3 regions of the uncultured Bacillus sp. genome follow, and region 1 is predicted to be linked to each of the others. Evidence: predicted binding sites of a transcription regulator. Region 1 holds the regulator's gene; each other region holds the start of a gene.

What was found. The regulator Rex, encoded in region 1, represses fermentation and respiration genes when NADH is low (regulators of the CRP and FNR family bind a similar motif). The targets are predictions, from matches to a motif close to TTGTGAAATATTTCACAA.
Region 2: a site for Rex is predicted at 6,622-6,639, ahead of Q5C82_RS01815 (YwiC-like family protein). Genes of this name have one in related genera too.
Region 3: a site for Rex is predicted at 4,026-4,043, ahead of Q5C82_RS02175 (formate/nitrite transporter family protein). Genes of this name have one in related genera too.

The regions. Positions count from the first base shown of each region.
Region 1 covers NZ_CATYRA010000019.1:4,465-14,377, reverse strand. Annotated here, with positions in the region: gene Q5C82_RS20010 (NB-ARC domain-containing protein) at 1-729, shown strand, start outside; partial or broken gene Q5C82_RS20000 (hypothetical protein) at 1,652-1,959, opposite strand; gene groL (chaperonin GroEL) at 2,556-4,181, opposite strand; gene groES (co-chaperone GroES) at 4,228-4,512, opposite strand; gene Q5C82_RS19985 (CPBP family intramembrane glutamic endopeptidase) at 4,750-5,484, shown strand; gene Q5C82_RS19980 (YdiK family protein) at 5,481-5,672, shown strand; gene tatC (twin-arginine translocase subunit TatC) at 5,710-6,474, opposite strand; gene tatAY (sec-independent protein translocase protein TatAY) at 6,481-6,654, opposite strand; gene Q5C82_RS19965 (redox-sensing transcriptional repressor Rex) at 6,676-7,323, opposite strand; gene moaC (cyclic pyranopterin monophosphate synthase MoaC) at 7,320-7,832, opposite strand; gene abc-f (ribosomal protection-like ABC-F family protein) at 7,958-9,886, shown strand.
Region 2 covers NZ_CATYRA010000001.1:368,527-378,439, reverse strand. Annotated here, with positions in the region: gene albA (subtilosin maturase AlbA) at 1-979, opposite strand, end outside; gene sboA (subtilosin A) at 1,124-1,255, opposite strand; gene Q5C82_RS01835 (DUF1934 domain-containing protein) at 1,569-1,997, shown strand; gene argS (arginine--tRNA ligase) at 1,994-3,664, shown strand; gene narK (nitrate transporter NarK) at 3,799-4,986, shown strand; gene fnr (fumarate/nitrate reduction transcriptional regulator Fnr) at 5,084-5,800, shown strand; gene Q5C82_RS01815 (YwiC-like family protein) at 5,833-6,552, opposite strand; gene arfM (Crp/Fnr family transcriptional regulator ArfM) at 6,696-7,172, shown strand; gene Q5C82_RS01805 (nitrate reductase subunit alpha) at 7,390-9,913, shown strand, end outside.
Region 3 covers NZ_CATYRA010000001.1:438,773-448,685, forward strand. Annotated here, with positions in the region: gene Q5C82_RS02155 (bifunctional hydroxymethylpyrimidine kinase/phosphomethylpyrimidine kinase) at 1-539, shown strand, start outside; gene Q5C82_RS02160 (hypothetical protein) at 628-876, opposite strand; gene sacA (sucrose-6-phosphate hydrolase) at 969-2,408, opposite strand; gene scrA (PTS system sucrose transporter subunit IIBC) at 2,405-3,790, opposite strand; gene Q5C82_RS02175 (formate/nitrite transporter family protein) at 4,091-4,861, shown strand; gene sacT (sac operon transcriptional antiterminator SacT) at 4,900-5,730, opposite strand; gene Q5C82_RS02185 (hypothetical protein) at 5,770-6,072, opposite strand; gene vpr (serine protease Vpr) at 6,601-9,021, shown strand; gene Q5C82_RS02195 (LLM class flavin-dependent oxidoreductase) at 9,059-9,913, opposite strand, start outside.

The DNA of each region.
Region 1 (9,913 bases):
AGCAGAATCAACCTGCCCTTACGAATCGAATACGGACGTAAAGCCGCCGACGCCGCCCATCAATTAGGCCAACACACACGAGAAGCATTCTTCCGAATCGACACAGCAGGCTGGGCCCTGATGGAAGTCAATGATTTAGACGGGGCCTTACAGCAAATTGAAGCTGGATTGAGGATTCTGGAACAATCAGATACTCACGATGCCCATGATCTAAAAGTTTGGGGACACGCACTCAAAGCAAGGCTGTTTTTAAAAGACAGGCAACAGGAAAAAGCAGAGACCATTTTAAACGAAATCGAAGATCAACCGATTTCCCCTACCATTCAACACAGAGTTCTATTGGTTCGCGGAGACTTAAGCTTTGCGAGAGGCCATGATGAAGAAGCCATTCAACTATACGAAGCGGCAAATGAAATCAGCTTCACGTACGGCGGCGAAAAAACGATAGAAGCCTATTTTAATCTGGGTGTCGCTTACGTGAAGTGTGGTCAATTTGAGAAAGCGGAAGAAGCCTTTGAGCAAATGCTCTATGACAAACATAACGCCAATCAAGTTGAACTGATCTACTATCACTACGGGATGGCGCAGCTGTTGCATCGTAAAGGAGAGAAAACGAAAGCGATGGAAGCTAATCAGAAAGCGATTCGTTTGATTAATTCGTGGGAGCCTGCGATCGGGATTTGGGGTGAGGTGGAAGAACTGGCAATGGTGATTAAAGAAAACGACTAGTACGCATAGTAGTTCTGTCAGCAATCTCACTCAATAAATAGGAAAGGCCAACTGAAGTTGCAGTTGGCCTTTCGTTTCTTATTAAGGTCTACAAATGTACTGAACCAGGTTTTCCCGTATGTATCCTTTCTCTTATAAAGGAAATCGTATCATTTGCCAGCTTTTTGCGACAAAGAACAATGCCGGAATGACCGCAATTATAGACATATCTTTTCGGTTTCTCCCAACTTTCCCATAAATAATCTGCATCTTTTAAGTCAATATACTGATCATGTTTAGCAGAAATCAGCAGAATGTTATCTTTATTAACTTTCGGCAAGGCTTGACTAGGATCTGTGATATTCCAATATTTTGTTAAATCTTCATAGGTCACACCATTTTGTTCTAATTCTTCTCTTATGAATTTACCTGGGATCGTGTTCCATATTGAATAAGAAAGGCGATTGGCATAAAAGATTGATACCATTACATCAATTTGAGAATCTAGGGTAGCAATTAGATTTGTAACCCATCCCCCTAAGCTCACTCCCACTATGATAACAGGGCCTTTTTTATTTGCTTTTATCCAGTAAATTAACGCCCGTAAATCTACAACGGCCTGTCTTGTCGACTCAATTGTACGATCAATATTTGCACTAATCATCAATTCTCCACTATACAGTGAATTTTCCGGTTCTCTTTCAAAATGGTATGGAAGAGAATAATAATACATGTTCCAGCCTAAATCGTTCATTATACGATTATGAAATATTTTTTTGATCCTATTGTACGAATCCATGCGCCAGCCGTGTACAAAGATGACATTGGGTTGATCTATCTCATTTTCATTTAAAAAAACCTCCCCTTTTAAAGTATCATTAACTAGATTCCCAGTTTGAATTAAGGATTCATAACTAAATGTTCCAACCCTATAATTTTTTTTAGATTCATTCAAATCAATTGAAACATCAGCTGTATTTGCACTGTAAAATTCCTCTCTATCATCTATATCAGCTGTAAAAACAGCAGAAAAATGTTTATCTTTGCTTCTTTTTCTGTGTAAATCATATAAAGCCAAGCGATCTATCATTTTCGAGAAATGCACTATTAAGTCCTCCTTGATAATATCAGAGTTGATAATTGGGTTGTCTGTCTCCATAGAGTCGGGACGGATTTTTCTAAGATATTTTTGGAAGAATCTAACTCCATCGACAGTGAATTTTTGGGGCTCATTTGGGGATCAGATGTCATTATTCTGTCGCTCTTTATTTAACATAAAAGACGATTTCCTTATTGCAAGGAAAACATCGTCTTTTAGTAGCTAAAACAAGAAGAACAAATAGACATTTAACAGGATTTCTCTTTGATAGGGCTTTCCTAGGGGAAACCGCCTAAGAGTGTTGGTGACACTATTTAGATAACTGAGTCTTTTTTTGTCGTATGAGAGTATACCCATATGGTCTCCTGTCTGCAGTAGAGAGAGGTAACAAAGGTTTGGACGAATAATTTTCAAACCCTTTTTATAATCATAACAGAAACACAGTTTATTGAAGTTACAGTAAGCCGCTTGTCAAAGAAGACGTAAGCAGGAACCTGAGCCGGTAGAATTTTGTATTTGGTGAATTGAATAGTTCATATCGGGATTACCTACCATTTATCAAAACTATTAAAAATCGATATAGAACAGTGCTGAAAAAATCAAACTACAAAAGACAGAAAAAAAGAAGCTTCTCACAAGTTCGGTGAACTCATGAGAAGCTTCTAAATTTATAAATGGCATCAAAAGGGCATCAAAAATGACGTCCGTTGCCGACAAACCCTTGTAAATCAAGGGTTTTTTGTCGGTTTTACATCATGCCGCCCATGCCGCCCATGTCAGGCATTCCTGCGCCGCCAGCGTTTTCTTCTGGCTTGTCAGCGACAACGGCTTCAGTTGTTAAGAACATTGCAGCTACAGACGCAGCGTTTTGAAGAGCTGAGCGTGTAACTTTTGTTGGGTCAACGATACCTTTTTCGATCATGTTTACCCATTCGCCAGTTGCAGCGTTGAAGCCTACGCCGATTTCTTCGTTTTTGAGGCGTTCAACGATGACAGATCCTTCAAGACCAGCGTTGTGTGCGATTTGACGGATTGGCTCTTCAAGCGCGCGAAGCACGATGTTGATACCTGTTTGAGCATCGCCTTCAGCTTCAACTGCAGCGACTTTGTTATATACGTTGACAAGTGCTGTACCACCACCGGATACGATGCCTTCTTCTACAGCTGCGCGAGTTGAGTTCAGGGCGTCTTCGATGCGAAGTTTACGCTCTTTCAGCTCAGTTTCAGTCGCAGCGCCGACTTTGATGACAGCTACGCCGCCAGCAAGTTTCGCAAGACGCTCTTGTAATTTTTCTCTGTCGAATTCAGAAGTTGTTTCTTCCACTTGAGCGCGGATTTGAGTCACGCGGGCAGAAATTTTGTCTGTTTCGCCAGCGCCTTCAACGATTGTTGTGTTTTCTTTTGTAACGACAACTTTAGAAGCGCGACCCAATTGTGTGATTTGAGTAGATTTCAGGTCAAGGCCAAGATCTTCTGTGATGACTTCTCCGCCAGTAAGGACAGCGATGTCTTCAAGCATTGCTTTACGGCGGTCACCGAAGCCAGGAGCTTTAACAGCAACTGCGTTGAATGTACCGCGAAGTTTGTTCACAACAAGTGTTGCAAGTGCTTCGCCTTCAACATCCTCAGCGATTAGAAGCAATGGTTTGCCTTGCTGAACAACCTGCTCAAGTACAGGAAGGATTTCTTGAATGTTTGTGATTTTTTTGTCTGTGATTAAGATGTAAGGATTGTCAAGAACCGCTTCCATCTTATCAGAGTCAGTTACCATGTAAGGAGACGCATATCCGCGGTCGAATTGCATACCTTCAACAACTTCAAGCTCAGTTGTGAAGCCTTTAGACTCTTCGATTGTGATAACGCCGTCGTTGCCTACGCGCTCCATTGCTTCAGCGATAAGGCTTCCGACTTCCTCATCAGCAGCAGAGATCGCAGCAACCTGAGCGATAGACTCCTTGCCTTCGATTGGCTTAGAAATTTCTTTTAAGTTTTCGATCGCAACCGCTACAGCTTTTTCCATACCTTTACGAACGCCTACAGGATTAGCGCCTGCTGTTACGTTTTTAAGGCCTTCACGGATCATTGCTTGCGCAAGAACTGTCGCAGTTGTTGTACCGTCACCGGCAACGTCGTTTGTTTTGCTGGCTACTTCAGCAACAAGCTTAGCACCCATGTTTTCAAACGCGTCTTCAAGTTCGATTTCTTTAGCGATTGTTACACCGTCATTTGTGATTAACGGAGAACCGAATTTTTTCTCTAGAACCACGTTGCGTCCTTTTGGTCCTAAAGTTACTTTTACAGCATCAGCAAGTGCATCGACACCGCGAAGCATTGCGCGGCGAGCTTCTTCACTAAACTTAATTTCTTTTGCCATGTTTACAAGACCTCCTCAAATGTTTTAAGTATTGTTTATTTAAGAATTAGCCGATAACAGCTAAAATGTCGCTTTCACGTAAGATTAAGTATTCAGTACCTTCGTATTTCACTTCAGTACCTGCGTATTTTGAGAAGATAATGCGGTCGCCCTCTTTTACTTCTAAAGCAACGCGCTCTCCGCTTTCTAACACGCGACCTGAACCAGCTGCCACGATTTTGCCTTCTTGTGGTTTTTCTTTTGCAGAATCCGGCAACACAATTCCGCTGGCAGTTTTTTCTTCAGATTCTACGAGTTCAATGACAACGCGATCACCTAATGGCTTTAACAATGTAATAACCTCCTCAATAGTATGAATATGTAATTTTAGCACTCGACACTAAAGAGTGCTAACACAATTCTTATAATAAAGAATCTCCCTTCCAATTTCAAGTGATAAGATAAAAAATTTTTCACGCTTACATGATTCTTTTCAGCTCCCTTATCCGTTAGCTTTTTCACCCTTGTTCCGATTATGTTACAATAGCTGTAGATGAACGAAACCCATTAACAAAGGAGTACATACCATTTGAGAAAACAGTATTGGTTTATTATTTTGACATATATCATCATGCAGTTTTCCGCATTAATCGGGATTCCCTTGTTATTTAAATTCGGTTATGCCGGAGGACAGCCTACAGCTGAGAATATGCTGCACGCACAAGGATTATGGTCCGTCATCAGCTTCATCGCCTGTCTCGTTGTCGTTCTGCTCATTCTGAGAACTGTGCCGAAAGAAACGCTGCGAAACGGACAGAAGGACTCAATCGGACTTTCTATCCTTTGGGCGATAGCCGGTTTTTTCATTGCCCTTTTCTCTCAAGGAATAGCAGGCTCTATTGAATATTATATATTCGGCATCGGAAGAGAATCAGAAAATACGCAAGCTATTCTGGATGTCATTCAGGCAGTTCCGCTTATGATTATGGTTTCTTCCGTCGTCGGTCCTATATTAGAAGAAATCATCTTCAGAAAAATCATTTTTGGCACACTGTACGAAAAAACGAATTTCTTCTTTGCCGGACTGATCAGCTCGGTTATTTTCGGTATTGTTCACGCTGATTTGAAGCATCTACTTCTATATACAGCAATGGGCTTTACCTTTGCCTTCTTGTATGCGAGAACAAAACGGATATGGGTGCCGATTTTCGCCCATGTCATGATGAATACATTTGTCGTCATCATGCAGTTTGAGCCTGTTCAGAAGTACCTCGAACAGCAGAGCACACAAATGCAATTGATTATTGGAGGATTATTTTTATGAGAAACCCGGTAGTTTGGGGAATGATCTATTTTGCCGTAGGATGCATCTTTACTTATCTTGCCGCAAGCTCGCCAGGCAGCATGTGGTCATTTTACTCCATCCTGCTGATGGTGTTCGCCGCTTACAACATCAGCATCTCTTTTAAGATGTTCGCCTTTTCATTTAAAATCAAAAAGAACCAGAAATAAAGAAAATCCATTTCTCTCATGAGAAATGGATTTTTTATTATTGCCCGGAAGACACGTCCTGAACGTCAGCACTGCTTTTCTGCGCTTTCCGATAGGCTGCCTTTGATATAAGAATACTGATTTCATATAAAATCAACAGCGGAACAGTGACCATCATATGAGACAAAAGCTCAGGCGGTGTAATCAGGGCAGCGATCACAAGCAGCGTAAAATACGCATACTTTCTGATTTTCGCTAAGAACATCGGTGTCACAATTCCAAGCCTGGTCAAAAACATGAGGATGACCGGCATTTGAAACAACAGTCCAAACGGAATCGTCAGCTGCAAAAGAAAATGAAAATACTCATTAATTCCGATCACCTGATTGACATTCAAATCCTGAGAGATCCGCTTCATAAAATCAACAACAAAAGGAAATAAAATATAATATGAAAAAGATAAGCCCGCTAAAAACAGCAAAATAGAGATCGGAATGTAGCTGAGCGTTACTTTGCGCTCTTTCTCATAGAGGCCTGGGCTCACAAAAGCCCATAGCTGATACAGAATAATCGGCGAGGTCAGGACAATCCCGATGATAAACGCGAATTGCATAAACACAAAAAGCGGGTCTGTCAGATTAAACGCATTAAGCGTAAGCTCCTTCGCTTCATCCGTTTTTTGCAAATAAACAATCATGGGCTTTGCTAAAAAAAATCCTGCGATAAAGAAAACGACAAATGCCAGCGCCACAACCAGCAATCGTTTTCGAAGCTCAGCAATATGCTCCAGCAGCGACATTTGATTCACTTTCATTCGTGTCATCCTAACTTACTGATCTTCTTTCTTTTTTTCCTCGTCATCACTCGTTAATCCTTTAGTAGCATTTTTGAATTCACGAAGTGTGTCTCCTGCAGCTTTCCCCAGTTCAGGCAGCTTTTTGGGACCGAAGATGATCAGAGCAACGATTGCAATAACAGCAAGGCTTCCAGGACCGATCGGCATATTTGGGCTCCTCCTTTCCCTCTATTCGATTTCCTCTAAAACTGAATAATGTTTCAAGAAATAAACCAGTGACTGAAGCTCTACAGCTAAATCTATATGATGAATTCGAATGTGTTCCGGCACATTCAAACGGGCCGGCGTAAAATTAAGAATTCCCTTGATTCCTAACGCGACCAATCTGTCTGTAATCGATTGAGCGGCAACTGCTGGCACTGTAAGAATGGCAACTGATTCATTTTTTACGTGTTGTTCTAGGTCGTCAAGGTTATAGACAGGCACGCCGCCTACCTCAGTTCCTATTTTACTCTCATTTATATCAAAAGCCATTGAAATTTTTGTGTTATTATTTTTTGTGAAATTGTAGTGAAGAAATGCAGTTCCCAAGTTCCCGACACCAATCAAGATAACGTCTGTCATCTCATCCTGATCAAGCGTTTTTCGGAAAAATGACAGCAAATAATCCACATTATATCCATATCCTTTTTTGCCAAGAGCTCCAAAATAGGAAAAATCCCTGCGAATCGTGGCAGAATCAACCTTTACGGCATCACTGAGTTCAGCGGATGATACACGCTGTTTTCCTGACGCATGCAGATTCTTTAAAAAGCGATAGTAAAGCGGCAGCCGTTTTGCCGTCGCCTGCGGAATTTTTGATTGATCCTTATTCATTTTTGGTCCTCCAAATTATACTCGGATAGTTCTCTTTTAAAGTCACCGTTTTTCCCGCCTGTTTTCTCCAGCAAGAAAGTAGGACCGATGACCATTCCCTTATCAAGGGCCTTACACATATCGTAAACGGTAAGAGCACACACCGATGCAGAAGTGAGCGCTTCCATTTCCACACCTGTACTCCCTTTCGTTTTGACCTGTGCTTTTATATGAAGTATAACTTCTGATTCTTTTATTTTCCAGTCAAACGATATATCTACCCCGCTCAGTGAAAGCGGATGGCACATCGGAATGATATTGGACGTTTGCTTTGCGGCCATTATGCCTGCCACCTGTGCAACAGCCAGTACATCTCCTTTGCCGATATCGTGACTTTGTATTTTCTCGTACACTTCATTCTTCATGTGTACGCTAGACACAGCCGCCGCAGTACGGACAGTCGAAGATTTTTCGCTGATGTCCACCATCTGGGCTCTGCCCTGTTCATTAAAATGAGAAAATCTATTCATATTAAAACTCTCCTTAAACAGATCATACACTATTTTCTTCTCTATGTCTTTTTCAGCCAATGTATTGTTTGCTGACTTCTGGTTCATAAGCTACACTTAACTTATTATAGCAGAGGTGAAATAATATGATGATCTTACAAGTTAATCAGCTATCAAAATCATTTGGTGCTGATACTATTTTAAACAATATAAAGCTGGAAGTCAGAAATCGTGATCGCATCGCCATTGTCGGAAGAAATGGCGCGGGAAAATCCACGCTGCTTAAAATTATCGCAGGCCAGCTTTCGTATGAAAAGGGCGAAATCATTAAACCGAAAGATATTACAATGGGATATCTTGCCCAGCATACGGGCTTGGATTCTAAGCTTACCATAAAAGAAGAGCTGCTGACTGTTTTTGACCACTTAAAAGCAATGGAAAAGGAAATGCGGGCTATCGAAGAAAAAATGGCGGCAGCTGATCCTGATGAACTGGAAAGCATCATGAAAACGTATGACCGGCTTCAGCAGGAATTCAAAGATAAAGGCGGCTATCAATATGAAGCGGATGTCAGATCTGTGCTTCATGGACTCGGCTTCAGCCATTTTGACGATTCAACACAGGTACAAAGCCTCAGCGGGGGGCAGAAAACAAGGCTGGCCCTCGGTAAGCTTCTGTTAACACAGCCTGATTTGCTCATTCTCGATGAGCCGACAAACCATCTCGATATTGATACGCTAACCTGGCTTGAACATTATTTGCAAGGCTATTCAGGCGCCATTCTCATCGTTTCGCATGACCGCTACTTTTTGGACAAAGTAGTAAACCAAGTATACGAGGTATCAAGGGCTGAAAGCAAAAAATATCACGGCAACTACAGCGCTTATCTCGACCAAAAAGCCGCACAGTATGAAAAAGAGCTTAAAGTGTATGAAAAGCAGCAGGATGAAATCGCAAAGCTTCAGGATTTTGTAGACCGAAATCTAGCGAGAGCTTCTACCACAAAAAGAGCACAAAGCCGCCGAAAACAGCTGGAACGAATGGAAGTCATGTCAAAACCGCTCGGCGATGAAAAATCCGCAAATTTTCATTTTGATATTACAAAACAGAGCGGAAATGAAGTCCTGCGCGTTCAGGATCTCACAATCAGTTATGAAAACCAGCCGCCGCTTTTAACAGAAGTGTCGTTCATGCTCACAAGAGGGGAAAGTGCCGCGCTTGTCGGCCCTAACGGAATCGGTAAATCGACATTGCTAAAAACATTAATGGACACCCTAAAGCCAGATCAAGGATCGATCTCATACGGCTCGAATGTCAGTGTCGGCTACTATGATCAGGAGCAGGCTGAACTGACTTCCTCTAAACGTGTCCTTGATGAGCTGTGGGATGAGTACCCCGGTCTTCCGGAGAAAGAAATCCGAACTTGTCTCGGAAATTTCTTATTCTCCGGAGATGATGTACTGAAACCTGTCCATTCACTGAGCGGGGGTGAGAAAGCAAGATTGGCCCTTGCTAAGCTGATGCTTCAAAAAGCTAATTTTCTTATCCTTGATGAACCAACAAACCATCTGGACTTAGACAGCAAAGAAGTTCTCGAAAATGCGCTGATCGATTATCCAGGTACACTGTTATTTGTCTCACATGACAGATATTTTATTAACAGAATCGCCACAAGAGTATTGGAGCTTTCTTCAAACCATATAGAAGAGTATCTGGGAGATTACGATTATTATACGGAGAAAAAAACAGAGCAGCTTGAATTGGAGAAAATGAATCAGCAAGAGGAATCCGAAAAAACGCCTGCTTCGGTTAAGCCTGACTCAAAACGTTCATATGAAGAAGAAAAAGAATGGAAAAAGAAAGAACGCCAACGACTCCGTCGGATTGAAGAAATTGAAGCCACTGTTCAAACCATTGAAGAAAACATTAGTCATAACGATGAATTGCTATGTGATCCGGAAATCTATCAAGACCATGAAAAGGTACAAGCCATCCATGCAGACAATGAGAAACTCAATCAGGAGCTGGAATCTCTTTTGTCCGAATGGGAAGAACTATCCACAGAAGAAGCTTAAAAAAAGTCAAGCACCTCTTTTTAGAGG
Region 2 (9,913 bases), on a different contig from region 1:
ACTCATCAATGATATTTTGCTCGTACTCCATAAATTTGCGGTGCTGCTCGGCATTTTTTGTGGGGTGGACAATATCTCTGCCTCTTCCGAAATCATCAACCCAATTGTAAGAGAACGCCTTTGCCCCGAGATCCCGAACCTTTTGGGCCATATCGTGGATTTCCCACATGTTTTTTTCGAAAACGGACATGGCGACTCTGACAAATATACCGTGGTCACTCAACAATTTTATCGTTTTACAAGTTTGGGCAAAAGAGCCTTTTCTCCCTCTAAAGGAGTCATGGATCTCGGAATTGACACTATCGAGAGAAATGCCGACGATGATTTTTTGTTTGTAAGCTTTCAGAAGCTCCAGGCTCTCTTTTCGCATGAGTGTTCCGTTCGTTAAGACAGCGACCTTTTTGAACTTTTTACACACATAGTCAAGAATCTCATTGGCGTTCGGATGGACAAAAATTTCTCCGCCCGTGATTTCGCATGTCAATACACCGTTGTCAAACAGCATATCAGCCGTTTTCTTGAATTGCTCAATCGACACGGTGCCGAGCGCTTCCGGCGAACTTTCCAAATAACAGTGGGCGCATTTCAAATTACAGCGGTGCGTCAGCTCAAAGGTGGCGTGCAGCGGCATCGGAAATTCATTGCTTCCGCTCGTGTTGATCGCGTGGCGGGTGGACTGATTTTCAAGCTGGACGACCTGCTTGTTCAGGAGCATGTTGAGCATATCGTAATACCAATCCTTATGGTCTTCCGGTGATTCATCGTACACGGCGCATTGTTCCGCTAAAATCTGTTCAGCCGTTTTTTGCCCATCCATTCGCATGCAGAGCTCGTAAGCCGTTTTGTTAAGATCCAAATACTCAAAGTCAGAAATGGAGACATTATCGCGCAAGTAGTCGATTTCTAACACGCCGCCCTCAGGAAGCTGGTGAACTCTTACACTTTCATTAATAAATGGAAACATCTGCTCTATAAACAAAATACCATCCCCTATACATATGATTCAAATGAAAAACGATTGTGTATGTATAACCAAGAGGTAGATCCAAGAGGTATATTTTAGTTAAAAATTGTAATTTACTAAAAAGGGCATAGCAGAATGACTATGCCCTTTTGGAGAATCTTATCCCCATAGACCGAATAGACCTGTAGCACCGGCAATTTCAAAATCAGGGATAGGACCGTCCACTAGACAAGCGGCTCCGATCGAGCATGTTGCACAACCTTTGTTTTCCACAATGACAGCTTTTTTCATAATTGAATCCTCCCTTTTTTTGTTTTTTTCTAGCAGATCTATGTTGTACTTTTATGATAAAACTATTAAATTACCAATTCAATACGTATATTTTGAAGAAAATGTGAAATGAAAATGATAGATTTCGGAAAAATGTAACATTTCCTAAAGGTAATTAGTGATATCATTTTCTCTTCTATTAAGGAAATGCTTTTTATGAGGTTTATCTTCAAATCTGATGAGCAATGATGGTAAGATAGAAGCAGTTGAAGTTTACAAACGGAATGATTATACTATTCAAGTCAAAGTGGAATGATGAAAAGGACGTGTCAAAATGAAGCAAGAGACACCGATAACACTCCATGTGAAGTCTGTGATCGAGGATGACGGAAACCAGGAAGTCATCGAATTCCGCACCACCGGATTTTACTATGTAAAACAAAATAAAGTGTATCTATCTTATTATGAAGAACACGACTTAGGCAAAGTAAAAACGATTGTGAAAGTAAGCGAAGGCGAAGTCCTGGTCATGAGGTCAGGCGCTGTCAAAATGAATCAGCGTTTCGTAACGGGAGCTGCCACAATTGCTAAATATAAAATGTCATTTGGTGAGCTTGAGCTGAAAACAAGCACAAAATCAATTCAATCTGATCTCGGTGAAGAAAAAGGCCGTATCAGCATCGCATATGACATGCATGTCGGTGACGAGCAGCAGCATTTACATAATATGACGATCACGTATGAGGGAGGAACTCACGCATGAACATTGCGGAACAAATGAAGGACGTGCTGAAAGAAGAAATCAAATCGGCCGTTCTGAAAGCGGGACTGGCTGAAGAAAGCCAGATTCCAAATGTCGTTTTAGAAACACCGAAAGATAAAACACACGGCGATTATTCAACAAATATGGCAATGCAGCTGGCGAGAATCGCAAAAAAAGCGCCGCGCCAAATTGCTGAAGAGCTTGTCTCTCATTTTGATAAAGGAAAGGCTTCGATTGAAAAACTAGATATCGCTGGGCCGGGTTTTATCAATTTTTATATGAACAATCAATATTTAACGAAGCTGATTCCGTCTGTATTAGAAGCAGGGGAAGCATACGGGGAAACGAACATCGGAAACGGTGAACGAGTCCAGGTAGAATTCGTATCAGCGAATCCGACGGGAGACCTTCACCTGGGTCATGCCCGCGGTGCGGCTGTCGGCGATTCTTTGTGCAATGTGCTTTCAAAAGCGGGCTACGATGTGAGCCGCGAATACTACATTAACGATGCCGGAAACCAAATCAACAACCTGGCGCTATCTGTTGAAGTCCGTTACTTTGAAGCGCTCGGCTTGGAAAAACCGATGCCTGAGGATGGCTACCGCGGCGAGGATATCATTGCGATCGGAAAGCGCATCGCTGAGGAATACGGCGACCGTTTCGTCAACGAAGAGGAGAGCGAACGCCTCGCATTTTTCCGTGAATACGGTCTGAAATACGAGCTGGAAAAACTGCGCAAGGACTTGGAAAACTTCCGTGTGCCGTTTGATGTGTGGTATTCCGAAACTTCACTGTACCAAAACGGGAAAATCGACAAGGCGCTTGAAGCGATCCGCGAAAAAGGCCATGTCTATGAAGAAGACGGCGCGACTTGGTTCCGCTCTACGACGTTTGGCGATGATAAAGACCGCGTATTGATCAAGAAGGACGGCACGTATACGTACCTGCTGCCTGATATTGCGTATCATAAGGACAAGCTTGACCGCGGCTTTGATAAGCTGATCAACGTTTGGGGCGCCGATCACCACGGCTACATCCCGCGTATGAAAGCGGCAATTGAAGCACTTGGCTATGAAAAAGGAACGCTTGAAGTAGAAATCATTCAGCTCGTTCACCTTTATAAAAACGGCGAGAAAATGAAAATGAGCAAACGGACGGGTAAGGCGGTAACGATGCGCGACCTGATTGAAGAAGTCGGCTTGGATGCCGTGCGTTACTTCTTTGCGATGCGCAGTGCTGATACGCATATGGATTTTGACTTAGATCTTGCTGTATCAACATCTAACGAAAACCCTGTGTATTATGCACAATACGCACATGCCCGTATTTGCAGCATGCTTCGCCAAGGGGAGGAGCAGGGACTTAAGCCGGCGGTGGATCTTGATTTCAGCCATATTCAATCAGAAAAAGAATATGACCTGCTGAAAACAATCGGCAGCTTCCCAGAGGCAGTGGCGGAAGCAGCGGAAAAACGAATTCCGCACCGTGTCACAAACTATATTTATGATCTGGCTTCTGCTCTGCACAGCTTCTACAATGCAGAGAAAGTCATCGATCCTGAAAATGAAGAGAAAAGCCGCGCGCGCCTGGCTTTAATGAAGGCAACGCAAATTACGCTGAACAATGCGCTTCAGCTGATCGGCGTATCGGCTCCGGAAAAAATGTAATCATGATCAAAGGGCAAAGTCTTCGGACTTTGTCCTTTTTTTATGCGTAAAACGTGTGATGTAATTCACAATCCTGTTTGCTGAGTTTTTGTATGATAAGACTGATTATTGAATCATTGAAAGGGGCAAGCCAAATGATCAACCGTCAACACATTCAATTATCGTTACAGTCATTAAGCTTGGTGGCAGGGTTTATGGTTTGGGTGCTGATTTCATCACTCATTTCCCAAATTACATTAGATATTCATTTAAGCAAAGGCGAGATTTCTTTGGTGACGGCGATTCCCGTTATTCTCGGATCGCTTCTCCGCATTCCTTTAGGGTATTTGACGAACAGGTTTGGCGCGCGGCTGATGTTTATGATCAGCTTCATCCTGCTTTTGTTTCCTGTGTTTTGGATCAGTATCGCGGATTCTCTGTTTGATTTAATCGCGGGCGGCTTTTTCTTAGGAATCGGGGGAGCGGTATTCTCCATTGGGGTGACATCGCTTCCGAAATATTATCCGAAAGAAAAGCACGGTGTCGTCAATGGGATTTATGGGGCTGGGAACATCGGAACCGCCATTACCACATTTGCGGCGCCGGTTATCGCTCAAGCTGCGGGATGGAAAGCAACCGTGCAGATGTATATGGTTCTGCTGGCAGTTTTCGCATTGCTGCACGTATTGTTCGGCGACCGGCATGAGAAGAAAGTGAATGTTTCCGTAAAAACACAAATCAAAGCCGTTTACCGAAATCATATCTTGTGGTTTTTGAGCCTGTTTTATTTTATTACGTTTGGCGCTTTTGTCGCCTTCACCATCTATCTGCCGAACTTTCTGGTGGAGTACTTTGGGCTGAATCCTGCGGACGCCGGTTTACGGACGGCTGGCTTTATTGCCATCTCCACGCTGCTCAGGCCTGTAGGCGGACTTTTGGCTGATAAAGTGAGCCCGCTCCGCATCTTGATGGTCGTTTTTGCGGGACTTACATTATCAGGAATTATCTTATCGTTCTCGCCAACGATCGGCCTTTATACGTTTGGGTCATTAACGGTGGCAGTCTGCTCAGGCATAGGAAACGGGACCGTTTTTAAACTGGTGCCTTTCTATTTTTCAAAGCAAGCGGGGATTGCCAATGGGATTGTGTCTGCCATGGGAGGATTAGGCGGTTTTTTCCCTCCGCTGATATTGGCGAGTGTATTTCAGGCAACAGGCCAATACGCAATCGGTTTTATGGCGCTTTCGGAAGTGGCGTTAGCCAGCTTTGTCCTTGTCATATGGATGTATTGGCAGGAAAGAATGAAAACGCACACGGAGAGAAACAGTCAGAGCGTCAACTAACACTGGGCATTCACAAGATTGTTAGTTTTTTCTGGATGGGTGCAAATCAATTCACGTTACAATAAATACACAACGTGACTTTCTTCGAGGTGAGCTCATGAATTTTCTCTCTGTTCGACCATCTGATAGTGATCTTATTTCCAGCGATCTGCATGAATTGCTGGAATCGATTAGTACGAAAAGAAAAATGGAAAAACACACGTATTTGTTTCGGGAAGGAATGGATGCAGAAGAGCTTTATCTGATTCAATCAGGACTCATTGAAATTGGCAAGCTGACATCTGACGGAAAAGACCTGACACTTAGAATCTGCCAAAAGCATGATATCGTCGGGGAATTAACACTTTTCACTGAAGAACCTAGATATATGCTCAGTGCAAAAGTGCTAGAGGATGGCGAGGTGCTCGTCATTAATAAAAACAAGCTGGAAAAGGAATTAATCCACAACGGTGCTTTGACATTTGAATTTATGAAATGGATGAGTACGCACCTCCGGAAAATCCAGTCCAAAATAAGGGATCTGCTTCTTCACGGCAAAAAGGGGGCGCTCTACTCCACCCTTATCCGCTTATCAAACAGCTACGGTGTGGAACGAAGCGACGGCATACTGATTAACATTGTGCTGACAAATCAAGATTTGGCAAAGTTTTGCGCAGCGGCAAGGGAAAGCGTCAACCGTATGCTGGGGGACCTCCGCAAACAAGGGGTGATTTCGATAGAAGAATCCGGAAAAATTATTTTGCACAAGCGGGACTATTTGCGATGCGAGATCGAGTGTGAAAACTGTCCGCTGGAGATTTGCAATATTGACTAAAAAACCAAGGACCGCCGGCGGTCCTTGGTTTTTTATCTAGTGATAAACATACACATGACGGCAAAAAAGAAGCAGGCATTCACGATTTCCAGAATGCCGATCGTTTTAACGGGCCAGTCTCTTCCGTGAAAAAACCATGCCCGCAAACTGCTTGGGACAAAAGCAAGAAATGCCCATCCTGCTCCGATAAGAAACGCTAGAAAGGGGAGCAGCAGGTGATATCCCCATGACCAGTAAGCAAATGCCTTGTTTTTTCTCTCCCGGATCACCGACTTCACATAAAAGGAACTTCCGATAAAAAATAAAGCAGATTGAGAAAAAATAAACCAAGCCCAGCCGTCAAGGGTTCCCGTCCCCAGCCAGCAGCTCGCAAGCCCGCCTGAACATAAGAACAAGACACCCGCAATATCATTCACTAGCGCCCGTTCGTTTTTTCGGCGGGCATAATACATATGAATGAGGAACAGCGGCAATAAAGAAACGCCAACCATGATGAGCGGCGGCTTATGAAAGACAGGAATAATCAAAAAGCAGCAGGCCAGAACACCGTAATAATATATCCACTTTTGATAGGATTTGATCTGCTTCTTTTTCAAAGCAAGCGTGATGGGATAAACCGCCAAGTAAAGGAAAAGCCAGCCTAGGAAGAGCGGAATATGCCAGAAAACGGGGCCTCCCTTGATCATCCCGAGTAAAAATGGAATCAGCAGCATTGCCCATGCGCCGTGCTGCTTCGGAATCAGCGCCTTTATCGAAATCCTCCTTTTTTATTTCATTATAAATGCAGTCATCCTCCCGATAAGTGACATTCATCATACAGGCTGTGAAATACATCACTGCTGTACAGGCTCAATCGAGCTACACTAAAGCTATCCTTAGCACAGGAGGCTTTCCTATGAATCAGTGTGACTATTTATTATTTCTGAAACAACTTCCTATGTTTAATGAAGTGCCTCTATCCATTGTCGAAACCTTGCTGAAAAACGGGACGTTTATCCGCGGCTCATCTGATCAGTCTCCATCCTTTCTTCATTCTCAATCCGTTTATATTGTATTAAAAGGCAGTGTCCGTTTTATGGACAGCAGGCTCCCTGAAGGATCGAAAACCGTTGCGCTGTGGGAAAAAGGCGATGTGTTTCCGATTGATGAAAAAGGCGGGCTGTATTTATCGCCTTTTATCTCAGTCAATGCCACTTCAGACATTCTGATTCTCAATATCCCTTACTACACATTTAATAAAATGATGTCTTACAATCCGCAGCTGCAAATGAATTTTTTGGCCATGCTTCAGCAAAATGTCTTTTGGTCCTATCAATTATTTTTGCGTTATCTGCACACATCACAGGATGAAAATGCCGAGCCCGGTTCTTAAAGAGAACCGGTTTTTTTGATCTTTCAATGAAAGATGAATAATGACTCAGGCGTCCTGCCTGAACGCCGCCTTCATCACATCCTGTGAAAGCCCTTCCTTCTCCTTTGTGTGAACATTTTGTGAAAAAAGTAAAGTGTGTGACATAGTTCACAAGGAAACACGCTGTCTCTGTTTATAGTGAACTTAGCATCACCTGACTCGGAAGGAGTGAACTTTCATGAAGAAAAAGAAAATGAGTCCGTTGTTTAGGAGATTGAACTATTTCTCTCCTATCGAACACCATTCAAATAAACATAGCCAAACCACCCGCGAAGATCGCGATTGGGAGAATGTATACAGAAACAGATGGCAGTACGACAAAGTCGTTCGCTCCACCCACGGCGTCAACTGCACGGGGTCCTGCAGCTGGAATATTTATGTGAAAAACGGAATTGTCACGTGGGAAGGACAAAACTTGAATTATCCATCAACAGGCCCGGATATGCCTGATTTCGAACCGAGGGGCTGTCCGCGGGGGGCAAGTTTTTCATGGTACATCTACAGCCCGCTCCGTGTGAAATATCCATACGTGCGCGGTGTGCTGATCAATTTGTGGCGGGAAGCACTGCAGGCCCATCAAAATCCATTGGATGCTTGGAAATCGATCGTTGAAAATCCTGAAAAAGCAAAGTCCTATAAACAGGCGAGAGGGAAAGGCGGTTTTGTGCGCGCTGAATGGCCGGAGGTGCTGAAGCTGATTTCAGCCTCTCTGCTCTATACAGTTATGAAATACGGGCCTGACCGGAACGTCGGCTTTTCCCCGATTCCGGCCATGTCCATGATCAGCCACGCGTCAGGCTCCCGGTTTATGTCATTAATCGGCGGCCCTATGCTCAGTTTTTATGACTGGTATGCGGATCTTCCTCCGGCGTCCCCGCAAATTTGGGGTGACCAGACAGACGTTCCGGAAAGCAGTGATTGGTACAATTCAGGCTATATCATCACATGGGGCTCCAACGTTCCGTTAACGAGAACACCTGACGCACATTTTTTGGCGGAGGCCCGCTATAAAGGCGCTAAAGTCATTTCGATCAGTCCGGATTTTGCGGAATCCTCAAAGTTCGCGGATGACTGGCTGAGTATCCGCCAAGGGACTGACGGGGCGCTTGCGATGGCGATGGGCCACGTCATTTTGCAGGAATTTTACGTGAACCAAGAGACGGAACGTTTCATTGAGTACGCAAAGCAATACACGGATTTTCCGTTCTTCGTCACCCTGTCAAAAGAAAATGGCGTATACACAGCGGGGCGTTTTCTGCATGCGAAAGACATCGGGCGGCAGACAAAGCATGATCAGTGGAAGCCTGCGGTCTGGAATGAACAGACAAGCGCATTTGCCATACCGCAAGGGACAATGGGCTCCCGCTGGGACGGACAGCAGAAATGGAACCTGCACATGATCGATGAAGAAACCGGAGACCCAATTGAACCCCGTCTCTCTTTGCTGGGAATAGAGGATGAAATCGGCACGGTGCGCATCCCGTATTTTTCAAATGACGGAAACAAAGTGCTTGAGCGGGATCTTCCTATAAAAAAACTGAACCTGAACGGTGAAGAGGTTTGTGTCACGACCGTGTTTGACTTGATACTGGCCAACTACGGCGTGAACCGGGGCTTCGGCGAACAATCAGCTGTCTCTTATGATGATCCTGAGCCGTTCACGCCTGCCTGGCAGGAACAGATGACAGGAATCAAAAAAGAAGCCGTCATTAAGATAGCCAGAGAGTTTGCCCAAAATGCGATCGATACAGACGGCCGATCCATGATTATCGTAGGGGCGGGGATTAACCACTGGTTCCACTCTGACACGATCTACCGGGCAGTGTTAAATCTCGTATTACTGGTAGGCGCCCAAGGCGTAAACGGCGGAGGCTGGGCCCATTATGTGGGGCAGGAAAAGCTCCGTCCTGCTGAAGGGTGGCAGACGATTGCAAATGCAAAGGATTGGGAGGGCGTGCCCAAGCTGCAAAACGGCACCTCATTTTTCTACTTTGCGACAGATCAGTGGCGTTACGAGGACCAGCCGATCAGTGACTTGGCATCACCGATCGCTGCGTCATCCCGCTACAAGCATCACGCCGATTACAATGTGCTGGCGGCGCGATTAGGGTGGCTGCCGTCTTACCCGACGTTCAATCAAAATGGCATTGATCTGTACAAAGAAGCTGAAAAAGCGGGTGCAACAACACCTGAAGACATTGGTGCGTACGTGGCCTCACAGCTTCAAGAGAAAAAGCTGAAATTTGCAATTGAAGATCCTGACAATGAAGTGAATTTCCCAAGAAATCTCTTTGTATGGCGGGCAAATTTGATTTCCAGCTCAGGAAAAGGGCATGAATATTTTCTAAAGCATTTGCTGGGGACGACAAACGGTTTGATGAATGACGACAGCGACAGCATCCGCCCTGAAGAAATCAAATGGAGGGAGCAGGCACCGGAAGGAAAGCTCGACTTGTTAATCAATCTCGATTTTCGAATGGCCGGTACGGCGCTTTATTCCGATATCGTGCTGCCGGCGGCGACATGGTATGAAAAACACGATCTCAGCAGCACGGATATGCACCCGTTCATTCATCCTTTCGCTCCGGCGATCTCGGCTCCGTGGGAATCAAAGTCAGACTGGGATATTTTCAAAGCACTGTCAAAAGCCGTTTCTGATCTGGCAGAAGAAGTCGATATGGAGCCGGTGAAAGAAGTTGTAG
Region 3 (9,913 bases), on a different contig from region 1:
CAAAAACGATCAAAGAAAAACAATTAAAAAATGTGGTCATTGACCCGGTCATGGTTTGCAAAGGAGCTAATGAAGTCCTTTATCCGGAGCACGCCCAAGCCCTGCGTGAACAACTAGCGCCGCTAGCCACTGTCATTACGCCGAATCTGTTTGAAGCCAGCCAGCTCAGCGGCATGGATGAATTAAAAACAGTTGATGATATGATCGAAGCCGCGAAAAAAATTCACGCACTCGGCGCTCAATATGTTGTCATTACAGGCGGGGGCAAACTCAAGCACGAAAAAGCCGTTGATGTCCTCTATGACGGAGAAACAGCGGAAGTCCTTGAAAGCGAAATGATCGATACACCTTATACACATGGCGCAGGCTGTACCTTCTCAGCAGCCGTGACAGCGGAGCTCGCCAAAGGCGCAGAAGTCAAAGAAGCCATTTACGCAGCGAAAGAATTCATTACCGCTGCCATTAAAGAATCCTTCCCGCTAAACCAGTATGTCGGACCTACGAAGCATTCTGCGCTGCGCCTGAATAAACAATCATAAACACAAAAGGCTGCCTTACAGAGAGGCAGCCTTTTTATATGACCGAAGACTTTTCACTGAAAAACTGCCGATCCCATCGGCAGCCTGTTTATTTGACTTTTAAATTGTTCGCAGATTGCCTCAAAAATGCTTCGATCGACTGAACAAAAAGAGCATATTCCTTCATTTGCTCATATGCTCGCGTTAGAATTTCCGCCGTTTCACTATGCGGTGTTGTTCCGCCAAGCATTTTTTTCAGCTGAAGCAACACATCCTTATATTCTTCCCGCTTATCTTCAACTTGGTCCGCAGCCTTTTCCAAACATTCCGGTGTTATCTTCTGTTCATGTATATTCAAGAAAACAACTCCTTTTACAGAAAAAAATAGAGGTTATCGTTGAAGAATAGCACAGATGGCACAGATTTCACATAAGAAAATAGAAGGATTTTCTACATAAGGGTCCAAATTCCGACGTTCATTTTAGATTTTCCGGTCGAGCTGGCTGTTACTTCATGATTTCCCGGGAAAGGAAAATATCTTGCACTAAAGACCTCTTCTCCATTATTGATAAAGATTTCTATAGATGACGCGTCAATAAACATATGCACAGTATGCAAATCCTTGATGCGGCAATGTCTCGCTTCTGTTCGTTTTCCGTCGAAGCTCGTTCGCTCCAGCGTAACAATCCCCTCCTCCTTATCAAAAGAGAACGCAGCCGTTCCGCGGATACTGATTGAAAAACCGGACTGTGTATCAATGTCTTCGATCAAGATCTCAGCTCTTTCAGGGTTTTCAACTGGAAGCGTACCAGATGATCCATGCATGTTGATTTGTATTTTCTTCTCATTCCTGCGCATGGCTTTCAGCTCAGGCAGCGGCTGCTGAATCAGCTTTTGCCCTGATAGCGTCAGCTGTCTCGGCAGCGTCATACAGTGGATCCAGTGATAGTCAATCGTCGGATGAGACCCTTCATCCTGATCAGGCACAGCCATCCATGCAAACAAAATCCGCCTCCCCTGATCATCTTCAAGTGTTTGCGGCGCGTAAAAATCAAAGCCTTGATCAAGCTCCGTAAAATCGCCATGCTTCAGTTCAGGCTTGTTATAATCGAGACGTCCGACAAAATAACCTGATTGGTATACGTTCTGATAACGAAAACCATCGGCCTCAAGCCCTTGAGGCGAGACGATCAGCACGTCGGACCCTTGAAGGGAAAACAAATCAGGGCATTCCCACATGTACCCAAAATCGTCCAGCCCGTTGAAGCCCGCGCCGGTTATCGGGCCGAGAAATCTCCACTCTGTCAGGTTATCAGAAGCAAACAACACAGCGTGTCCTTGCATATTCTCCGTTTGCGCACCGATCACCATATACCATGTGCCTTCATGCTCCCATACCTTCGGATCGCGAAAATGTGCCGTGTATCCCTCTGGGAGGCGGGCGACAACACCTTTTTTCTCAAAGGACAATCCGTCGTCAGATACAGCAAGGCACTGATATGTTTCCCGATTCCCATCCTGATCCCTTACATTTCCTGTATAAAACAGATAGAGCCGACCGTCTTTCGTGACAGCGCTGCCTGAGTAGCAGCCGTTTTTATCGAACCAATCACTCGGAGCGAGCGCAATCTCTTCCCGCTTCCAATTTACCACATCCTGTGTCGTATAATGCCCCCAAAATTTCGCACCGTGCCCCGTCTGAAACGGCTGCCACTGGAAAAACACATGATAGCTGCCCTTCCAATATATCACGCCATTTGGGTCATTTAGCAGCCCAACCGGCGGCATGATGTGAAAATGCTGGCGGTGCGGATCGCTATTAGCAATAGGTTCATTTTTCTCCACTTCTTCATAAGCCCGGCGACGAAGCTCCTGATCATGTGCTGTCATTTTTTTCTCTCCTCATCCTCATTAATCTTCATGATAAACGCTGCAATGAATGCTGACACTGCCGCAATCGCCATTCCAATCAGATAGTTGACCAGGTTGCCAAAGCCAAACGGCGCCGCAATAGCGATCATCGGAATACCCGTTAACCCGTAAGCGTTTGCAGCAACATGTGTAAAGACGACATATGCACCGCCCAATGCGCCTCCGATCATCGCGGCGATAAACGGTTTTCGGTAGCGAAGATTGACTCCGAATATGACTGGCTCAGTAATGCCGAGAAAAGCGGAAAATGCAGCCGGAAGCGCGATTTCTTTTGTCTTTGCCTTCTTCGCCATAAAGAAGACGGCAAGGCCGGCACCGCCCTGTGCGACATTCGCCATTGACCAGATCGGCAGCAAGTAGTTTTTGCCTATATCTGCAATAAGCCCTGCCTCAATCGCATGGAAGCTGTGATGAACGCCTGTCAAAACGATAAGTGAATATGTGCCCCCGAAAATCAGACCCGCGACAAAACCGGCATGGTCATATACATAAGTTAAAGCAACCGTAATCCCGGAGCCAAGCGCTCTGCCCAAAGGACCAATCGCGATAAAAGCGACAAATCCAGTGACAATCACTGTAACAAAAGGTGTAACAAGCAAATCTACCGCATGCGGAACTACTTTTCTTGTCCATTTCTCTACCTTGCTCATCACATAAACCGCCAACAAGACAGGGATAACAGTTCCCTGGTAGCCGAGAAGCGCGATATCAAATCCGAACAGATGCATATAATCAGGGGTTGCTTCCGCCAAACCCCATGGATTCAAAAGCGTCGGATGAATCATGATACCTCCGATGACCGCTCCCAAGTAAGGGTTGCTTCCAAACTCTTTTGAAGCACTGACACCGATTAAAATCGGCAAGAAAATAAATGCCGCACTTGAGAACATGTCGAGCAGCTGCAGCAGCGCAGAATCCTTGCTCATCCAATGAAACGCATTGATCATACCCAATAATCCCATTAATAGGCCGCTGGCCACAATAGCCGGGATGATTGGAACAAAAATATTAGAAAGCGTTTTCGCAAATCTCGCAGCGGGATTCAGTTTTTCTTTTGCTGCATCCTGGTGATTTACGTGTTCTTCACGCTCAGTATCAGCTTCCTTAGAAAAAGCATCGTACACCTTATTGACAAGGCCTGTTCCGAAAATAATCTGGTACTGGCCAGAGCTGCTGAAAGCGCCTTTTACGCCATCAAGCTCTTCTACTTGTGCTTGATCTATCTTTGATTCATCTTTCATCACTAAACGCAGTCTTGTTGCACAATGAGCCGCGCTGATAATGTTTTCTTTTCCCCCGAGAAGTTCAATGAGGCGTTTTGCAGTCTCTTTGTAATCCATCTGTTTCTCCCCCTTTTATTTAAACAAAAAAGACCTAAAATTCGCCAACGAATAAAGGACACAGCGATCCTTTTTCATTTACGCAAATTTTAGGTCTTGCCTGCTTTACCAGTCACAATCCCGCTTATTCAGATTGAGAATACGCTTTCATCATAAATTATGATAGCGTTTTCGTCAACTGTTTTTTAGTTAAATAGTTTGATAAAACTTTTAGACAAAAATTCGTAAAAACTATTTGTGAAAAACTTCACAATATCGTGCTATACTATGCTCAACCATCAAAGAAAGCAGGAAAAAACAATGGAAACTCAAGCATTGCAAAAAGTTGAACAGTACGCTTTGAACAAACTAAACATATTTGTTTCTAGCAAAATCCGTTATGTGCTCAGATCCATTTTGGCCAGCATGTTTATCGGATTCGGCATTACAGCCGCAAGCAAAACAGGCAGTTATTTCTCTATGGCGGATTCTCCGTTTGCTTTTCCGGCAGCCGCTGTCACATTCGGGGCCGCTATTCTGCTGATTGCTTACGGAGGCGGAGATTTATTTACTGGCAACACTTTTTATTTCACTTATACCGCGCTCCGAAAAAAAATTCGCTGGCGAGACACCCTGTACCTGTGGATGTCAAGCTATGCCGGCAATTTGATCGGCGCCATTCTATTTGCCATTCTGATCAGCGCGACAGGGCTTTTTGAGGAGGCTTCTGTTCATTCCTTTTTGATTCATCTGGCAGAGCACAAAATGGAGCCGCCCGCTTCCGAACTGTTTTTCAGAGGGATGCTGTGCAATTGGCTTGTGTGCCTCGCCTTTTTCATTCCAATGTCTCTTAAAGGGGAAGGGGCAAAGCTCTTTACCATGATGCTTTTCGTTTTCTGCTTCTTCATTTCCGGCTTCGAACACAGCATTGCCAATATGTGCACATTCGCCATCTCACTTTTGATCGAGCACCCTGATACAGTGACAGTAATGGGAGCAGTCAGAAACTTAATTCCCGTTACACTCGGCAACCTGACCGCGGGAATGGTCATGATGGGCTGGATGTATTACACGCTCAATCCCGATAAATAAAAAAACTTCCAGAGATCACTCCCTGCAAGTCAAAGCGGTTATTCCGAGAGATCTTGAAGACGCTGGACATGCAGCGTGATATAGCCGGCCTCGGACTCCGGCAAATGTAATTGATATTCACTTTTCAAAAACTCTGCCAGCTCAAGCGCACATTGATAGGCAAATGAATACTTTTTTTGGATGAAATAAAGCATCTCCTCGTCCATACGATGGAGCGCTTCATTTGATTCCAACCGACTGACTGCGTATCTCAAATGCGTGACAAGGCGTTGATAGGAAATGCTGTTTTCATCCACCTTTCGATTAAAGTATTGTTCTATTTTCTCTATCATTTCTTTGATCATGGTCGTATGCTTCAGCGCTGAATACATGCTCTCCGCATCCATCTTCGCCGTATGGATGTGAAGGGCAATATAACCCGCTTCATCTTCAGGAAGAGACACGCCCAATGTCTCTTTTACATGTCCGATCGCCCACAGGCCGATCTCGTATTCTTTTTTATAGAGCGCTTTTATCTCATGCAGCAATTTATTCTGCACAAGCAGCCCATTTTGAATCCTTTCGATCGCAAAGGACAAATGGTCAGAAAGCGCGATATGAATGTGATCGCTCAGCGGCGCCGCGAGCTCCCCTTCCGCATAGCTGATGATATCCTCAGCTATTTCAATATGCTCCTCCGGCAGTGTTTGCAGGATTTGTTTAAACTTTTCATTCTCGTCGTGCACGACAAAGATCTTTTCCACTTTATTCATAGGGATGAGGTCATTTTTCTTTTTTTGAAAAGCGATTCCTGGTCCCATCACGATTTTTTCCTGATCATCCTCTTTTATTAAAGCCGCATTGTTGTTTAGTACTTTATAGATTTTCAAGAGGCTATCTCTCCCGCCAATTAGCTTTTGACTGGGATTTTACCTCCTTTTGACCGCCATGTAAAGATGCGGGCCAGCTCTCTCCTGCTTTGGCGATTCCTTGAAGGCTTGCAAACATCTTCTTTTATAAAGCGCGGCGGCTTTCGCTTTTTGTTTTTCTTCCTCATTCACAGCCATCCGCCACTCATAAAACGAAACAAGTCCCGCGGCCTGCACCGCCGCTTTTCTTTGGTATGTACGCTGAGCCGAATAGACAGCGGCAGCCGCAGTTTTTCTGTCCGGCGTCACCCAGTTCATCAAAAAGACCATCCACACCCGTAAAGATACAAGCAAACGTTTCATAGAAAAACATCCCTCCGCTTCTTTTTGGCAGGCAGCCTTTTAGCAGCCCGTTTTCTCAGCCGCAGCCCACGGGAAAAGACGGCCGATTTCTTTTCTCGCAAACTAGCGGCTCTAGCAAAACTCATGACTCTATAATAGACTGCGGAAAGAGAATTCTTTGTCACAATATGAGTGAAAAAACCAACTAGTTTTTAGAAGTTTTGTTGAAAGCTGAAAGAAATGAAATGAAAATTGGAGAACTGCTTTAAAAACTTTATACACAAGTTATCCCAAAGATAAGAACAACTTAATCACAATAGATATCCACATGTCCACAAACCCCATCTATATTTTGTATAAGAACATATATTCCCAACTATATATATACACAGGTTTATTCACTTATACACAGGGTTCTGTGTATAACTCCTTCCTTATACACAAACAAAAACCAATAAATGGTCCAAATGACACAAGGATTTTTTTGAATTTTCAAGAAATATATACTAGGTCTTTAACATTTTTTCTAAACACAAAGGGGGAAACACATTGAATAAGGGGATCATTCGCTCTCTACTTCTAAGTTTTGTTGTATTTTTTACGTTATCCACAGGTATGACAGGAGTACAGGCAGCTCCGGCTTCTTCAAAAACGTCGACTGACCTGGAAAAAGCCGAGGTATTCGGTGATATTGACATGACAACAAGCAAAAAAACAACCGTTATCGTGGAATTAAAAGAAAAATCCTTGGCAGAGGCGAAGGAAGCGGGAGAAAGCCAAACGAAAAACAAGCTGAAAAACGCTCGCACTACAGCCAAAAACAAAGCCCTCAAAGCGGTGAAAAACGGGAAAGTACACCGGGAATATGAGCAGGTATTCTCAGGCTTTTCTATGAAGCTCCCAGCTAATGAAATTCCAAAACTTCTCGCGGTAAAAGACGTTAAGGCAGTATACCCGAACGTCACGTATAAAACAGACAATATGAAGGATAAAGACGTCACGATTTCCGAGGACGCCGTATCTCCGCAAATGGATGACAGCGCGCCGTATATCGGAGCAAACGATGCTTGGGATTTAGGCTACACAGGAAAAGGCGTCAAGGTGGCCATTATTGATACTGGGGTTGAATACACTCACCCTGATCTGAAGAAAAACTTCGGACAATATAAAGGATACGATTTTGTAGACAATGATTACGATCCAAAAGAAACACCAACAGGTGATCCGAGGGGCGGAGCAACTGACCACGGCACACACGTAGCCGGAACTGTGGCCGCAAACGGAACGATTAAAGGGGTTGCGCCTGATGCCACACTTCTCGCTTACCGCGTGTTAGGTCCTGGCGGAAGCGGTACAACGGAAAACGTCATTGCCGGCGTGGAACGTGCTGTACAGGACGGCGCAGATGTGATGAACCTGTCTCTCGGAAACTCTTTAAACAACCCGGACTGGGCGACAAGCACAGCGCTTGACTGGGCCATGTCAGAAGGCGTTGTCGCGGTTACGTCAAACGGCAACAGCGGCCCGAACGGCTGGACAGTCGGATCGCCTGGCACATCAAGAGAAGCGATTTCCGTCGGTGCGACCCAGCTGCCACTCAACGAATATGCCGTCACTTTCGGCTCCTATTCTTCAGCAAAAGTGATGGGCTATAACAAAGAGGACGACGTCAAAGCGCTTAATAGCAAAGAAGTTGAACTTGTGGAAGCGGGAATCGGCGAAGCAAAGGATTTTGAAGGAAAAGATCTGACAGGCAAAGTCGCTGTTGTCAAACGGGGCAGCATTGCGTTTGTGGATAAAGCCGATAATGCTAAAAAAGCCGGTGCCATCGGCATGGTTGTGTATAACAACCTCTCTGGAGAAATTGAATCCAATGTGCCAGGCATGTCTGTGCCAACGATTAAGCTTTCATTAGAAGACGGTGAAAAACTCGTCAGCGCTATGAAAGCCGGTGAAACGAAAGCAACATTCGGGCTAAGTGTATCAAAATCGCTCGGTGAGCAAGTGGCTGATTTCTCATCACGCGGCCCTGTTATGGATACGTGGATGATTAAGCCGGATATTTCCGCACCAGGCGTCAATATCGTCAGCACCATTCCGACACACGATCCTAACAACCCATACGGGTACGGATCAAAACAAGGAACAAGCATGGCATCTCCTCATATTGCCGGAGCGGTTGCCGTTATCAAACAAGCCAAACCAAAATGGAGCGTTGAACAGATCAAAGCTGCCATCATGAATACCGCTGTCACCTTAAAGGATGGCGACGGAGAAGTGTATCCGCATAACGCCCAAGGTGCAGGCAGCGCGAGAATCATGAACGCGCTCAAAGCCGACTCGCTCGTCTCACCTGGAAGCTATTCATACGGTACATTCTTGAAGGAAAACGGAAACGAAACGAAAAAAGAAACGTTTACGATTGAAAACCAATCTTCCATTAGAAAGTCATACACACTTGAATACTCATTTAACGACAGCGGCATCTCCACATCCGGCACAAGCCGAGTTGTGATTCCGGCACATAAAACCGGAAAAGCCACTGCAAAAGTAAAGGTCAATACAAAGAAAACAAAAGCTGGCACCTATGAAGGAACGGTTATCGTCAGAGAAGGCGGAAAAACCGTCGCCAAGGTGCCTACATTGCTGATCGTTAAAGAGCCGGATTATCCGAGAGTAACATCTGTCTCCGTCAGCGAAGGGTCTGTGCAAGGCACCTATCAAATTGAGACCTACCTTCCTGCAGGAGCAGAAGAGCTGGCATTCCTCGTCTATGACAGCAACCTTGATTTTGCAGGCCAAGCCGGCATTTATAAAAATCAAGATAAGGGCTATCAGTACTTTGACTGGGACGGCACGATCAATGGCGGAACCAAGCTTCCTGCCGGAGAATATTACTTGCTCGCCTATGCCGCAAACAAAGGCAAATCAAGCCAGGTTCTGACTGAAGAGCCTTTTACCGTTGAATAATAAGAAGCCCTGCCGAATCGGCGGGGCTTTTTTCAGATTAATTCGCAAATGCCTCCTGCAACAAGCGGTAAGAACGGAGCTTATCTTCAAAATGATGCGTAATGGTCACCGCCATGATTTCCTCAATTCCATACGCCTTACTCAAAGCTACCAGCTGCTCCTTCACCTGTTCTTTCGTGCCGACAATCATTCGATTTCGGTTATCCGCAATTCGTCTCTGTTCATAAGGGGAGTACGTATTTTGCCGAACAGCTTCATACGAAGGAACACCTTCTAAAGGAATGCCCTGCTCCCCTGCCAAAAGCGTAAAATCAAGCACGGCTGCAAGCTCCTCTGCCTTCTCCTCCGTGTCAGCACAAAGAACGAAAACAGCGACTGCCGCTCGGGGCGTGTCTCCTAATACAGATGGCTTGAATCGTCTCTTATACTGCCTGACCGTATCCTCTCCGCCCTCACCATTGATAAAGTGGGCAAACATATAGCCAGCACCTGAATCAGCGGCAAGCAGCGCGCTTTCTCCAGATGAGCCGAGCAGCCACACATCAGGTGCAGTTGAAATATGCGGCGCGGCCGTCAGATTCGGAAAACGGTGTTTGTCATCCGCCAAATCATGCAAATACATGGTCAGCTCCTCGATTTGCTGCGGATACTGATCGGCATTGCGCTTCCCGCCGTCATTCAGCGCCCATGATGCAATCGGCATTCCACCTGGTGCTCTGCCAAGCCCCAGATCAATTCTTCCCGGTGTCAGCCCCTCCAGCACACGGAAATTCTCTGCTACTTTATAAGCGCTGTAATGCGGCAGCATAACTCCGCCTGATCCAACACGGATTCGCTCCGTTTTCGCCGCTATATGACTAATCAGCACCTCAGGGCTTGATCCTGCCAGCCG